4 regions of the Salmonella sp. FC25216 genome follow, and region 1 is predicted to be linked to each of the others. Evidence: predicted binding sites of a transcription regulator. Region 1 holds the regulator's gene; each other region holds the start of a gene.
What was found. The regulator LexA, encoded in region 1, represses DNA repair genes until DNA is damaged. The targets are predictions, from matches to a motif close to TNCTGTATGTACATACAGNA.
Positions count from the first base shown of each region.

Region 2: dinB (DNA polymerase IV) is a predicted target of LexA. The motif match lies at 1,627-1,646, and genes of this name have one in related genera.
Region 3: rmuC (DNA recombination protein RmuC) is a predicted target of LexA. The motif match lies at 1,406-1,425, and genes of this name have one in related genera.
Region 4: metR (HTH-type transcriptional regulator MetR) is a predicted target of LexA. The motif match lies at 2,153-2,172, and genes of this name have one in related genera.

Region 1 covers NZ_JBDGON010000001.1:698,494-702,409, reverse strand. The annotation lists gene plsB (glycerol-3-phosphate 1-O-acyltransferase PlsB) at 1-1,751, opposite strand, end outside; gene AC3G3F_RS03215 (diacylglycerol kinase) at 1,922-2,290, shown strand; gene lexA (transcriptional repressor LexA) at 2,399-3,007, shown strand; gene dinF (MATE family efflux transporter DinF) at 3,181-3,916, shown strand, end outside.
Region 2 covers NZ_JBDGON010000007.1:330,179-334,094, reverse strand. The annotation lists gene AC3G3F_RS16415 (class II glutamine amidotransferase) at 1-699, shown strand, start outside; gene dpaA (peptidoglycan meso-diaminopimelic acid protein amidase) at 670-1,410, opposite strand; gene dinB (DNA polymerase IV) at 1,663-2,718, shown strand; gene pepD (cytosol nonspecific dipeptidase) at 2,979-3,916, opposite strand, start outside.
Region 3 covers NZ_JBDGON010000016.1:67,630-71,545, forward strand. The annotation lists gene AC3G3F_RS22425 (dienelactone hydrolase family protein) at 1-310, opposite strand, end outside; gene udp (uridine phosphorylase) at 569-1,330, shown strand; gene rmuC (DNA recombination protein RmuC) at 1,471-2,901, shown strand; gene ubiE (bifunctional demethylmenaquinone methyltransferase/2-methoxy-6-polyprenyl-1,4-benzoquinol methylase UbiE) at 2,997-3,752, shown strand; gene ubiJ (ubiquinone biosynthesis protein UbiJ) at 3,762-3,916, shown strand, end outside.
Region 4 covers NZ_JBDGON010000016.1:62,507-66,422, reverse strand. The annotation lists gene metE (5-methyltetrahydropteroyltriglutamate--homocysteine S-methyltransferase) at 1-1,987, opposite strand, end outside; gene metR (HTH-type transcriptional regulator MetR) at 2,236-3,189, shown strand; gene AC3G3F_RS22405 (carboxylate/amino acid/amine transporter) at 3,077-3,916, opposite strand, start outside.

The DNA.
Region 1 (3,916 bases):
TTATTCATCTGCAGCGCGTGAGCGATGAGCTCGTCAGCGCTGGCGGCAGGAACGGTTGAGTCCGTAGAATAAGGGACATTGCGCATCAGATCGAGATAACAATCGAGCTGCTCGGTAAGCTGCTCGCGGGTGAGCGAGCGCTGACGCGACGCCAACAGCGCGGTACAACACAGGTTCATCGCGTTTGCCGCGCCAGCGTTGTTAATACGCACCATCAGATCGGCGGCGATACTATTTACCGTCGGCGTCAGCCAGGCCGGGCGTATTGCCTCTATAGGGTCGATAGATTCGCGCCACTCCGGCACATGCTGATTCAGGTACGTCATAAGCGGCATCGGTTCGCCAAAGTTAACGTAGCCCTGACCCAGATTGCGCAGCTTGCTCAGACCGCGCAGCATCTGCGGCAGACTCTCTTTCTCTTTTGTCGCGCCGCGCAGTTCTTTAGCATAGGTTCCCACTTCCATGACGTGCTCATAGCCGATGTAAATAGGCACTAACGTAATTGGACGGGTACCGCCGCGCAGCATCGCCTGGATAGTCATCGACAGTGTGCCGGTTTTCGGATCTAACAAACGTCCGGTACGCGAACGTCCTCCTTCGACAAAATATTCTACGGAGTAGCCGCGGCTGAACAGCTCGCCCAGATATTCGCGAAAAACGGTGGAATAGAGTTTATTCCCCTTAAAGGTGCGACGAATAAAGAACGCGCCCAGACGGCGGAAAATCGGGCCAGCGGGCCAGAAGTTAAGGTTGATACCGGCGGCAATATGCGGCGGAACCAGTCCCTGATGGTACAGCACATAAGAAAGGAGCAAATAGTCCATATGGCTGCGGTGACAGGGCACATAGACGATTTCATGCCCGTCGTGCGCCAGTTGGCGTACGCGCTCGGCGTTATGCACGTTAATCCCCTGGTAAAGCCGGTTCCAGGTAAACCCCAAAATCCTGTCGGTCAAACGAATCATCTCGTAAGAGAAGTTCGCCGCGATCTCTTCCATCAGCGCAATGGCGTTTTGCTGCGCTTTTTCATGAGAGATTTTCTTACTGCGCGCTTCGTCTTCTACCGCGCGGGCGATAGCTTTCGAGGCCAGCAGTTTGTTAAATAGATCCTGACGGGCGGGCAGGCGTGGGCCAACAGCCGCCAGGCGCTGGCGAGCAAAGTGCATACGCGCCACGCGCGCCAGTTTCTGTGCGATGATTTTATCGGTGCCGTGTTCATCAGCCATGCGACGTAATGAGACGGACGGCGAGAATCGGACAAAGCTATCGCGACCCAGCCAGGAGATGGCAAAAAATTTCTGTACGCCGTTCATCATACGTAGAGGCGGGTTCTCTTCTCCCTTTTCACGACCCGGCGCGCGGCCAAACATCACGGAAACGGGCACCATCTGCACGTCCAAAGCCGGATTACTACGATGCAGATCGAGATAATCGTGAAAAAGTTTCACCGACTCTTCTTTTGGCGTGTAATACGTAAAGACGCGCGGTCCGCCGTGAATAAATACATAGCGCGGCAACAGCGCGCCGTCGATCTCCAGCGGCTCCAGCGGATCCGGGAGATCGTGCGCCAGACATTGAGCGCGCAGCGTCAGTAAGTCCGCTTTTGAGTTGTATGGCAAGACATACATAATGGGACGAGAAGTATCGAGTCCCAATTCCTGAGCGGGTTCCGCCGGAATAGACTTGCTTTTTACCAGTATGCTTAATGGTAAATTCAGTAATTTGTAGTAAATTCGTGGCCAGCCGGACATAAACGATGTAAAGCCTCTGGTTAATAATGCAAATGCGCTGCAAGGATATCAGAAAGTTTAGCGAATTTCTGTTGTATCCCGTCATACTTCGCGCTGCGTTACGGTAGTCCGAATCGTGCGGGGCAACCGTATAATGTCATTGACGTTAATAATGTAAAAAGGTTCTTTTGATGGCCAATAATACCACTGGATTTACCAGAATTATCAAAGCGGCAGGGTATTCCTGGAAAGGATTTCGCGCCGCATGGACTCACGAAGCTGCGTTTCGCCAGGAAAGCCTCGCGGTATTGCTGGGCGTCGTCATCGCCTGCTGGCTGGATGTGGATGCGATTACCCGTGTGTTATTGATAGGTTCCGTTTTACTTATCATGATTGTTGAAATCCTCAACAGCGCTATTGAAGCGGTCGTTGATCGCATTGGTTCTGAATACCATGAGCTTTCCGGCCGCGCGAAAGATATGGGATCGGCTGCGGTACTGCTGTCTATTTTCGTTGCCCTGATGACCTGGGGCATCCTGTTATGGTCACATTTTCGATAAAGGTTCCAAATTTTATAAATCTCTTGTTTTTTGCGCCGTTTGTGGTTCCAAAATCACCTTTAACTGTATATACTCACAGCATGACTGTATATACACCCAGGGGGCGGAATGAAAGCGTTAACGGCCAGGCAACAAGAGGTGTTTGATCTCATTCGGGATCACATCAGCCAGACAGGTATGCCACCGACGCGTGCGGAAATCGCGCAGCGTTTGGGGTTCCGTTCCCCAAACGCTGCGGAAGAACACCTTAAAGCGCTGGCGCGCAAAGGGGTGCTTGAAATCGTTTCCGGCGCATCGCGAGGCATCCGTCTGTTACAGGAAGAAGAGGACGGATTACCGCTTGTCGGGCGTGTCGCGGCGGGCGAGCCGCTTCTGGCGCAGCAGCATATTGAAGGCCATTATCAGGTCGATCCTTCTTTATTCAAACCCAGCGCCGATTTCCTGCTGCGCGTGAGCGGTATGTCGATGAAAGACATCGGTATTATGGATGGGGATTTGCTGGCGGTACATAAAACGCAGGACGTGCGCAATGGCCAGGTGGTTGTCGCTCGCATTGACGATGAAGTGACAGTAAAACGCCTGAAAAAGCAGGGCAATAAAGTGGAGCTGCTGCCGGAAAACAGCGAGTTTACACCGATAGTGGTGGATCTGCGCGAGCAAAGCTTTACGATTGAAGGGCTGGCGGTAGGTGTTATTCGCAACGGGGAATGGTTGTAATCTCTTAATCTCCTTGTACGCCGCCATCCGGCAATCTTGTCCTGATGGCGCTGTGCTTATCAGGCCTACGGGAATGCAGTTGCTGAAATGATTAATTTGTAGGCCGGATAAGGTGTTACGCTGCCATCCGGCAATGAGCACGTTTCGTTTAACTCCTTGTCAGGCTTTTCTCCATGCCGTTTTTTACCTCTTCTGATAAAGCTCTCTGGCGTCTTGCGTTGCCGATGATTTTTTCTAACATCACCGTTCCCTTACTGGGACTGGTCGATACGGCGGTGATTGGTCATCTGGACAGCCCGGTTTATCTGGGCGGTGTGGCGGTGGGAGCGACTGCCACCAGCTTTCTTTTCATGCTGCTGCTATTTCTACGTATGAGTACTACTGGGCTAACGGCGCAGGCATTTGGCGCCAAAAATCCACTGGCGTTAGCCCGGGCGCTCATTCAGCCGTTGTTACTGGCGCTGGGCGCTGGCGTGATGATTGTGCTATTTCGCACGCCGCTTATCGAGCTGGCTTTACATATTGTCGGCGGGAACGACGCTGTCCTGGTACAGGCGAGACAATTCCTTGAAATTCGTTGGCTAAGCGCTCCCGCGTCACTGGCGAATCTGGTGCTGCTCGGTTGGCTGTTAGGCGTCCAGTATGCGCGGGCACCCGTTATCTTGTTGGTCGTGGGCAATATCCTCAACATCACGCTCGACCTGTGGCTGGTGATGGGGCTTCATATGAACGTGCAGGGTGCCGCCCTGGCGACGGTCATCGCAGAATATGCCACGTTACTGATCGGCTTCATGATGGTGCGTAAAGTTCTCCATCTCCGCGGCGTGTCGCTGGATATGCTAAAACAGGCCTGGCGCGGCAACGTGCGCCGTCTTTTGGCGCTCAATCGCGATATCATGCTGCGCTCAT
Region 2 (3,916 bases), on a different contig from region 1:
CAGCGCGGCGGCGGAACCGGGCCGCATAAAGACGGCTGGGGAATTACCTTTTACGAAGGAAAGGGCTGTCGCACGTTCAAAGATCCGCAACCGAGCTACCACTCGCCGATTGCGAAACTGGTACAGAATTACCCGATCAAATCCTGCTCGGTTATTGCCCATATCCGTCAGGCTAATCGCGGCGAAGTAGCGCTGGAAAATACACACCCTTTTACCCGGGAATTATGGGGACGCAACTGGACTTATGCCCATAACGGTCAGCTCAACGGTTATAATTCGCTGGAAACCGGTAATTTCCGTCCGGTGGGGGAAACCGACAGCGAAAAAGCGTTTTGCTGGTTATTGCATAAATTAACGCAGCGTTATCCCCGCACGCCGGGCAACATGACCGCGGTATTTAAATATATTGCGACGCTGGCGACGGTATTACGTGAAAAAGGCATTTTTAACATGCTGCTGTCAGATGGGCGATATGTGATGGCGTTTTGCTCAACACATTTGCACTGGATCACTCGCCGGGCGCCGTTTGGCGTCGCCACGCTGGTGGATCAGGATATGGAAATTGATTTCAGTTCACAAACCACGCCAAATGACGTGGTTACCGTGATTGCTACCCAGCCCCTGACAGGGAATGAAACCTGGCAAAAGATTATGCCAGGCGAATGGGCGTTATTTTACCTCGGAGAGCGTATAGTTTGAGGCCAGTTGCGGCTGAACGACTTCGTGACTCAACGGTTTGCTCACGACGTAACGTCCATCAACGATGGAAACAGTTGGCGGTTTATGCGTCTGTTCAAAATAATCGTAGCCGGGTTTTAGCTGCGCCCAGAAATCTTTGTAATAAGAATATTTATGACGCTGCATATTGGCGTCGGTCATCCGGAACGGATAAATACTCACCTGCACACTCGGCTGACCAAAAACCAGCGCGGCGGTGACAAACTGGAAAATCTCATCAATGCCGCTGTCGGTCATGGCATAGCAGCCGACGGAAACACAGGCGCCGTGAATCATCAGATATTTACCATCATAGCCATGCGCGCGATCGTAGGCATTTGGAAAACCAATATTGATGGCCTTATAAAAACGGCTGTCTGGCTTGAGTTGATTACGTTGAACGCTGTAAAACCCTTCCGGACTTTTAAAATCGCCCTGACGGCGTTTCGGGCCTAACCCGCCGGAATAGTTGCAAATTTTGTAGCTATCAAGCAACTGGTATTGCTCACCCATTTTGACGTAGAGATCAAGGGTGCGCTCTTCTTTAAAAATCTGAATATAGACCGGTGAGCCCATTAACTGCTGCTTATACTCTTTACTGACCGGCGTGACGGGGCTGCTGCTGCTCAGCAAACCGGCAAATGAGACGCACGGAATCAGAAGCATCGCAAGAAAAAATGCGATTTTACGCATACTGCTTGTTCCTTGATAAAACGGTTACACACGCCAGAACGGCAAAAGAGTCCCCAAATCGGAGTAATCTGGATTTGGAGCGCTCACATTAGCACCACAGCAGTTTTTCGCAAGTCCCCGTTTATACGTTTACAATTTTCCCGCAGCTTCTCGTCGTCATATCTTCGAATCCGTCGCTTGTTTTAACGCGAATGTCTCTTTGCGTGCAATAGAATGCACTGTATACTTAAACAGTGTTTCGGGAGGCGAACGATGCGCAAAATCATACATGTTGATATGGACTGTTTTTTTGCCGCGGTTGAGATGCGTGATAATCCGGCGTTACGCGATATCCCCATTGCCATTGGCGGGAGTCGTGAGCGTCGAGGCGTTATCAGTACCGCCAACTATCCTGCGCGCCAGTTTGGCGTACGCAGCGCGATGCCGACCGCCATGGCGCTAAAACTGTGCCCCCATCTCACCTTATTGCCTGGTCGCTTTGACGCCTATAAAGAGGCTTCGCGGCATGTACGTGACATATTTTCCCGCTACACTTCGCTGATTGAACCGCTCTCGCTGGATGAAGCCTGGCTGGATGTAACTGACAGTCCGCACTGTTATGGATCGGCGACTCTGATCGCCAGGGAGATTCGCCAGACCATTTTTAATGAACTGCAACTCACTGCTTCCGCCGGCGTTGCGCCAGTGAAATTTCTGGCGAAGATCGCCTCCGATCTCAATAAACCGAACGGGCAATATGTTATTACGCCAGCCGATGTTCCCGACTTTCTTAAAATGTTGCCGTTAGCCAAAATTCCAGGTGTGGGGAAAGTTTCCGCCGCTAAACTGGAAAATATGGGGTTAAGAACCTGTGGGGATATCCAACAGTGCGATCTGGCGATGCTTCTTAAACGCTTCGGTAAATTTGGCCGGGTTTTATGGGAGCGTAGCCAGGGTATTGATGAGCGTGATGTTAACAGTGAAAGGCTGCGTAAATCGGTAGGCGTTGAGCGTACTCTGGCGGAGGATATTCATGAGTGGTCGGACTGCGAGGCCATTATTGAACGTTTATATCCGGAACTGGAGCGCCGTCTGGCCATGGTGAAACCCGATTTACTGATTGCGCGACAGGGCGTTAAATTAAAATTTAATGATTTTCAGCAAACGACTCAGGAACATGTCTGGCCGCAATTAAATAAAGAAGACTTAATTACCACTGCTCGTAAAACCTGGGACGAGCGTCGTGGCGAGCGCGGCGTGCGGCTGGTGGGGTTACACGTAACGCTGCTCGACCCACAGTTGGAACGACAGTTAGTGTTGGGTTTATAAATCAGGCCGTTAAGTTTTTATAATTATTGCGATTGCGCTATCTAAATTTCAGTATGGTTATATGTGCGTCGTCGGAAAGTATGTGGGGCGAGGCTATCCCATCGGCAGCCGATGTTTCATCAAAGCGAGCGAGGTCATCCTGTCCGTATATGTAAAGGAATGGATTTCAGAGCCGTATTATAAAGCTATTGAACCCGGCGAGCGTTTACTGCCGGGTTCATTCTTAAAAAGTCCGCGCCCTTGCTGTGGCGCGGAGATCATTACTTCGCAGGAATCGCTTTCAGCAATTCGGTCAGCAATGTCCAGTAGTGACCGACGCTTTCGATATGTACCTGCTCATCCGGAGAGTGAGGTCCGGTAATGGTGGGCCCAATAGAGACCATATCCATATCCGGATAAGGTTTCTTAAACAGACCGCATTCCAGACCGGCGTGGATAATCTGGATGTTCGGCGTTTTGTTGAACAAACGCTGATAGGTTTCCCGCACCAGGTGCATGACCGGCGAGTTCGCATCGGGCTGCCAGCCAGGATAGCTGCCTTTCGCTTCGGTTTTCGCGCCAGCCAGCTTGCCCAGCGAATCCAGCATACTCACCACATAATCTTTACCGCTGTCGATCAGGGAGCGAATCAGGCAGTGAATTTCAACATTCGTATCAGACATTGTGACCACGCCAACGTTCAGCGATGTTTCCACTACGCCTTTCGCCACGTCTGAATTGCGGATCACACCATTCGGCGTTGCGTTCAGCAGGCGAACAAAGGTATCACGTGACAGCGCGGTCAATGCGGCGTTATCGCTAGCGACATCATTGAGTTGCAGCGTCAGGTTTTTCTCTTTTTCCGCCAGTTCGTTTTTCAGAATATCCTGGTAAGCGTTAACTAACGTTTTCAGTGCTTCTACGTTGTCTGCGGCAACGGCGAGGGTCGCGAACGCTTCGCGCGGAATCGCATTACGCAGCGTGCCGCCGTTGAAATCGATCAGACGCAGCTCCAGTTCTTCTGCGTGCCCGGCAAGAAAACGCGCCAGCAATTTGTTGGCATTGCCAAGACCGAGGTGAATTTCACCACCGGAGTGGCCGCCTTTGAGGCCTTTCAGGGTTAGCTTAAAGTACGCAAATCCTGCGGGTACAGCTTCACGGGTCAACGCCAGGTTAGAGGTAAAATCGATCCCGCCTGCGCAGCCCATATAGATCTCAC
Region 3 (3,916 bases), on a different contig from region 1:
TATCGGCGAAATCATTGGGGTCGCCTTCGCGGAAATAGAGTTCTGGCGCGATGGCGAGATAGCCTTCCAGCGCCAGCCGTCGGCAAATATCGCGAATGTGTTCGTGTACGCCAAAAATTTCCTGCACCACAATGACCACAGGCAGCGCACTGTTGTTCGCTTTTGGTTTGGCGTAATAGGCTGGCATGTCGTCGCCCTGAGAGGGAATTGACGTTACCCCCGCGCTAATGGCCTCATCAGGGGTATGAATCATCGTAGGGGCAAGCGGGGAGGCTGCAGGTGCAAAGCCGGATGGATGTGTCGTTGTCATGGTATTCTCCGTACCCTTAAAAAATAGCGCAATCTTAACTATAGACAGTGTGTAACAAACCACATTGCCTTAAAGCGGCTATCTTTTGTGCAATGCCTGGCGATATTGATTATTTATTGTGATGCACATCACTTTTTAATGGTAATTGAATGCAATTGTTTTACGCCATAGTGATTGCTGTCACGAAAATATCTTTATGTCTTAGGTAAAGTGTCTCTTTGCTTCTTCTGACAAACCCGATTCACAGAGGAGTTTTATATGTCCAAGTCTGATGTTTTTCATCTCGGCCTCACCAAAAACGATTTACAAGGGGCCCAGCTCGCCATCGTCCCTGGCGATCCTGAGCGTGTGGAAAAGATCGCCGCGCTGATGGATAAGCCGGTTAAGCTGGCATCACACCGCGAGTTCACCTCCTGGCGCGCTGAGCTGGATGGCAAGGCAGTTATCGTTTGCTCTACTGGTATCGGCGGTCCGTCTACCTCTATTGCCGTGGAAGAACTGGCGCAACTGGGTATTCGTACTTTCTTGCGTATCGGCACCACGGGGGCGATTCAGCCGCACATCAATGTCGGCGACGTTTTGGTAACGACCGCATCCGTTCGTCTGGATGGGGCGAGCCTGCATTTTGCGCCGATGGAATTCCCGGCCGTTGCCGACTTTTCCTGCACCACTGCGCTGGTTGAAGCTGCGAAATCGATTGGTGCCACGACTCACGTTGGCGTAACCGCCTCTTCCGACACTTTCTATCCGGGTCAGGAACGTTACGACACCTATTCTGGTCGCGTTGTTCGTCGCTTCAAAGGTTCTATGGAAGAGTGGCAGGCGATGGGCGTGATGAACTACGAAATGGAATCCGCTACGCTGTTAACCATGTGTGCAAGCCAGGGTTTACGCGCAGGTATGGTGGCGGGGGTTATCGTCAACCGTACCCAACAAGAGATTCCGAATGCGGAAACGATGAAACAAACTGAAAGCCACGCGGTGAAAATCGTCGTGGAAGCGGCCCGTCGTCTGCTGTAATTCCCCTCTCTTTTGCAAAGGCCGACGTGTTCGGCCTTTTCTTTTTGCGTGGCGCCTCGCAGGAAATTCCTTTTAAACTGGACGTTTATACAGCACAATTCTATTTTGTGCAGGACTGTGTGGTTCCAGGGGGAGGCGTTGTGGATATTACTCTTATGATAAGTGCCGTCGTGGCGCTGGCGGCTGGGGCGGTTATTGGCTGGCTGGCGACGAAAGCGCACGCCGATCAAATCCGCGCCGAGCTTATCGAAGAACGGCGGGAGCTGGATATCGAACTGAGCGCAGCCCGGCAGCAATTAGCGCAAGAAGCGCACTGGCGTAGCGAATGCGAGTTACTTAATAACGAACTGCGTAGCCTGCACAGTATTAATACCTCTCTGGAAGCCGATCTACGTGAAGTCACGACCCGTCTGGAAGCGACTCAGCAACACGCGGAAGACAAAATCCGTCAGATGATCAACAGCGAACAGCGTTTAAGCGAACAGTTTGAAAATCTGGCGAACCGTATCTTTGAACACAGTAATCGTCGTGTAGACGAACAAAACCGACAAAGCCTGAATAGCCTGCTGACGCCGCTGCGTGAGCAACTGGACGGTTTTCGCCGTCAGGTTCAGGAGAGTTTTGGCAAAGAAGCGCAGGAGCGGCATACGCTGGCGCACGAAATTCGTAACTTGCAGCAGCTTAATGCGCAGATGGCGCAGGAAGCAATCAACCTGACGCGCGCCCTGAAAGGGGACAATAAGGCGCAGGGAAACTGGGGCGAAGTTGTGCTGGCGCGGGTACTGGAGGCATCCGGACTGCGTGAAGGCTACGAATACGAAACACAGGTCAGTATTGAGAACGATGCGCGCTCGCGGATGCAGCCGGATGTCATCGTCCGCTTGCCGCAGGGCAAAGATGTCGTCATCGACGCTAAAATGACGTTAGTCGCCTATGAGCGTTACTTTAATGCTGAAGATGACTATACGCGCGAGGCTGCTTTACAGGAGCACATCGCCTCGGTGCGCAATCACATTCGCTTACTGGGGCGTAAAGACTATCAGCAGCTTCCCGGGCTCCGCTCGCTGGACTATGTTCTGATGTTTATCCCCGTAGAACCCGCTTTCCTGCTGGCGTTAGATAAACAGCCCGAACTGATAACCGAGGCGCTGAAAAATAACATTATGCTGGTAAGTCCCACAACGCTACTGGTGGCATTACGGACAATCGCCAACCTATGGCGCTATGAACACCAGAGCCGCAATGCGCAGCACATCGCGGACAGAGCCAGTAAGCTCTACGATAAAATGCGGTTGTTCGTTGATGATATGTCAGCGATCGGCCAGAGTCTGGATAAAGCGCAGGATAACTACCGCCAGGCGATGAAAAAACTCGCGTCGGGGCGTGGCAACGTTTTGGCGCAGGCGGAGGCCTTCCGGGGGTTAGGCGTGGAAATCAAACGCGAGATTAATCCGGATTTAGCGGAACAGGCCGTTACGCAAGATGAAGAATATCGTTTACGATCGATTCCTGAAGGGCGACAAGACGAACATTATCCCAATGATGAACGGGTGAAGCAGCAGTTAAGTTAACCCATACGGAGTAGTTTAGTCCTGGCGCAGAGTAGGGCAAATTGGCCCAATCTGTTACACTTCTTGAACATTTTTATCGATAAGCAGGCACTGAGATGGTGGAAGATTCACAAGAAACGACGCACTTTGGCTTTCAGACCGTCGCTAAAGAGCAGAAAGCTGACATGGTGGCCCACGTTTTTCATTCTGTGGCGTCAAAGTACGATGTGATGAATGACTTAATGTCATTTGGCATTCATCGTTTGTGGAAGCGCTTCACCATTGATTGCAGTGGCGTGCGTCGTGGACAAACCGTTCTCGATTTAGCGGGCGGTACGGGCGATCTTACCGCGAAATTTTCACGTATGGTCGGGGAAACTGGCAAAGTTATCCTGGCGGATATTAATGATTCTATGCTCAAAATGGGGCGTGAGAAGCTGCGTAATATCGGCGTGATCGGCAACGTAGAGTATGTGCAGGCGAATGCCGAAGCACTGCCTTTCCCTGACAATACGTTTGATTGCATTACCATTTCGTTTGGTTTGCGCAATGTAACGGAAAAAGAAAAAGCTCTGCGGTCAATGTTCCGTGTGTTGAAACCCGGCGGACGTTTACTGGTGCTTGAATTTTCTAAGCCTATCATTGAGCCGCTGAGTAAAGCGTATGACGCCTATTCTTTCCATATTTTACCGCGTATTGGCTCGATGGTCGCGAACGATGCGGATAGCTATCGGTATCTCGCGGAATCCATCCGTATGCATCCCGATCAGGATACCTTAAAAGCCATGATGCAGGATGCCGGATTTGAGAGCGTGGATTATTACAATCTGACGGCGGGCGTTGTGGCATTGCACCGTGGTTATAAATTCTAGGAGGGTGGAATGCCTTTTAAACCCTTAGTGACCGCAGGAATTGAAGGTCTCCTCAATACGTTTCTGTATCGTTCGCCAGCGCTGAAATCAGCCAGAACGCGCTTACAGGGAAAAGTACTGCGTGTGGAGCTCAAGGGATTTTCGACGCCATTAGTCCTGGTATT
Region 4 (3,916 bases), on a different contig from region 1:
TGATCACGTCCGCATCCAGCGCCGCAATGGAGTCCATGATGTCATTAAACTCGCAGTAGCACATATGGGTGTGAATCTGGGTGTCGTCTTTCGCTACCGCCGCGTTGATGCGAAAGGCTTCTACGCCCCATTCCAGATAGGCGTCCCAGTCGCTGCGACGCAATGGTAAACCTTCGCGTAGCGCCGGCTCGTCGATCTGAATAATCCCGATCCCCGCAGCCTCCAGATCCGCTACTTCATCACGCAGCGCCAGCGCAATCTGTTTCGCAATCGTTTCGCGGGTCACGTCTTCGCGGGGAAACGACCAGCAAAGAATAGTCACCGGGCCGGTCAGCATCCCTTTTACCGGCTTGTCGGTCAGCGACTGGGCATATTTTGCCCACTCCACGGTAATCGGCGCCGGACGACTGATATCGCCGATTACCACCGGCGGCTTCACGCAGCGGGAACCATAGCTTTGCACCCAACCATTCTGGGTAAAGACGAAGCCGTCCAGGTGCTCGCCAAAATATTCCACCATGTCGTTACGCTCGGCTTCGCCGTGTACCAGCACGTCCAGCCCTAAACGTTCCTGCTCAATGATCGCCTGCTTGATATGTTCAGCGATGCCGGTGCGGTAGTTATTCGCGTCGAGGTTGCCCTTTTTGAAGTCCAGGCGCAGACCGCGAATCTCCGTGGTTTGCGGGAACGAACCGATAGTCGTCGTCGGCCAGGCGGGAAGCTTAAAACGGGCGCGTTGCGCTTCAGCACGCACCTCATAAGGATTCTCACGCTGGCTATCCTGCGCGGTGATCGCCGCCAGGCGTTTTTCTACCCCGGCATTATGGACGCGGGTTGAGTGGCGACGAGCCTGAATCGGCGCGCTCCACTCGGTAATCGCCGATGTGTCACCGCTGTTCAGCGCATCACGCAGCAACGCCAGTTCACCGCATTTTTGCAGCGCAAAGGCAAACCAGCTTTTTACTTCCGCATCCAGACGCGTTTCGACGCTGAGATCGATCGGACTGTGCAGCAAAGAGCAGGAGGATGCTACCCACAGCGCGCGTTTGCCCACAATGTCGTTAATCTGCGCGTGTTTCTCGGTCAAATCGGCGCGCCAGACATTACGCCCGTTAATCAAGCCCGCAGAGAGCAGCCAGTCGGCCGGCAGACGTTGATGCAGTTCCGATACATCATCTTTGCCATGAATGAGGTCAACATGTAGCCCCTGTACCGGCAGCGCGATAATAGTATTAAGGTTTGGCGTCACGCCTTCAAAATAGGTTGTCAGCAACAGCTTCACCTGGCCGGCGAGCGCGTCGTAAGCCAGTTTGAAGGCATCCAGCCACGCCTGCGGCAGTTCCAGTACCAGCGCTGGTTCGTCAATTTGTACCCACTCGATACCACGCTTTGCCAGCTCAGCCAGCACTTGCTGATACACCGGCAAAATGTCTTTCAGCAACGTCAGGCGGTCAAACGGCTCGCCTTTCACTTTGCCCAGCCATAGATACGTGACAGGCCCCAGCAATACGGGTTTGATCTTATGACCCAGCGCCAGCGCTTCATCCACTTCCTCCAGCAATTGTGTCCAGGTGAGTCTGAACTGCTGGCCTTTGCTGAATTCCGGCACCATGTAGTGATAGTTAGTATTAAACCATTTGGTCATTTCCGCTGCCGCCGCCGGTTCGCCAGTCGGCGCGCGACCGCGGCCAATGCGGAATAGAGTGTCAATGTCCACGGAACCGTCGTTGTTCTGATGACGAGCCGGCACATTGCCTAACAGCAGGCTGGTGGTCAGAACATGGTCGTACCAGGCAAAGTCGCCTACCGGCAGCAGATCAATACCCGCTTGTTTCTGCTGCTCCCAGTGACGCGCGCGCAGTTCGCGCCCAACCGCCAGCAGTTCTTCACGGGTAGCGTTCCCCGCCCAGTAGCTCTCTTGCGCTTTTTTCAGCTCGCGACGCAGGCCAACGCGAGGAAAACCGAGGGTGTGAGTCAATATTGTCATTTTACTTCCTCTCTTATTTTATTGAATCTGAAAGTAAAACTCTAAATAGTTCGGCTTGCAGGAAGGCGGCGACACAGCGCATCCCCAGGAGCTTACTGAAGTAAGTGACTGGGGTAAGCAAGGAAGCCAACGCATCTGCAAGTCGAAATATGACGAGTTTTGGACGTCTGGATGTTTACACATCCATAATGTAAAGGTACTGTATATTCCTCAAGCGCAATTTGTTCATGGCGAAGTGAAGGACTTTCATGATCGAGATTAAACACCTGAAAACACTCCAGGCATTGCGGAATAGTGGATCGCTGGCTGCCGCGGCGGCGGTGCTACACCAGACCCAATCCGCTCTGTCTCACCAGTTCAGCGATCTGGAACAACGCCTTGGCTTCCGCCTGTTCGTGCGTAAAAGCCAGCCGCTGCGCTTTACGCCGCAGGGGGAGATTCTGCTGCAACTGGCAAACCAGGTGCTGCCGCAAATCAGCCGTGCGCTACAGGCATGCAACGAACCGCAGCAAACTCGTCTGCGCATCGCTATTGAATGTCATAGCTGTATTCAGTGGTTGACCCCGGCGCTGGAAAACTTCCGTGCAAGCTGGCCGCAGGTAGAAATGGATTTCAAATCCGGCGTCACTTTTGATCCACAACCAGCCTTGCAACAAGGCGAGCTGGATTTGGTGATGACGTCGGATATTTTGCCGCGCAGCGGGCTGCACTATTCGCCGATGTTCGATTTTGAAGTCCGACTGGTGCTGGCACCCGACCATCCGCTGGCCAGCAAAACGCAGATTACGCCGGAAGATTTAGCCAGCGAAACGCTGTTAATTTACCCGGTGCAGCGCAGCCGACTGGATGTCTGGCGACATTTCCTGCAACCGGCGGGTATCAGTCCGCCGCTGAAAAGCGTGGATAATACGCTATTGCTGATTCAGATGGTGGCAGCCAGGATGGGGATTGCCGCCCTGCCGCACTGGGTGGTGGAAAGTGTTGAGCGCCAGGGTTTGGTGGTGACCAAAACCCTGGGCGATGGTCTGTGGAGCCGTCTGTATGCCGCCGTGCGCGACGGCGACCAGCGCCAGGCGGTGACCGAGGCGTTTATTCGCTCGACGCGGAATCACGCCTGCGATCATCTGCCGTTTGTGCGGAGCGCGGAGCGACCCATTTTCGATGCACCCACAGCGAAGCCAGGATCACAGCCGCGCCTGTAATAAAACTTGGCCAGTGGGGCTGCTGATGCCAAATTGCGAGATTAACCAGCAGTCCTGCGGGAACATGCATATTATTCATAATACCCAGCGTCCCGGCGTCCACCTGGGTAGCGCCATAGTTCCACATAAAGTAGCCAATGCCGGACGCCACCACGCCGAGAAACACCAGAATGCTCCATTGCAGCGTGGTTTCCGGCAACTGTTGCGCGTTCCCCAACAGCGACCATGCCACCGCCGCCACCAAAAACGCCCCCAGATAGAACCACGCAAAGGCGTTGTGCTGCGGCATGGGGCGGGTCTCCATCAGACGTTTATACCCCACCATTCCGATAGCGAAACTGATATTAGAAAGCTGCACCAGGAGCAAACCTACCCAAAAATGGTCGGTCACACGATCGTAGCGAATAATCCCGGCACCAATCACCGCCAGCAACGCGCTAAATGCATAGCCCCAGCGTAAACGACGCTGACTCATCACATCGTAAATCAGCGTGATATAGAGCGGCGTCAGAACGGTAAACAGCAGCAGTTCGGATACGGTCAGGTAGAGGTAGGCATGGAAGCTCAACATATACATGATGCCAAGCTGCATCGCCCCCACCAGCATATACAGGCTGATGGTTTTTAGGTTGTGCCCGCGAGTACGCAAAAACGGCAGAAAAACGAGCGCCGCCAGCCCAACGCGTATGAGCACCGCGAAATAGCTATCGACATGCCCGGCAAGATA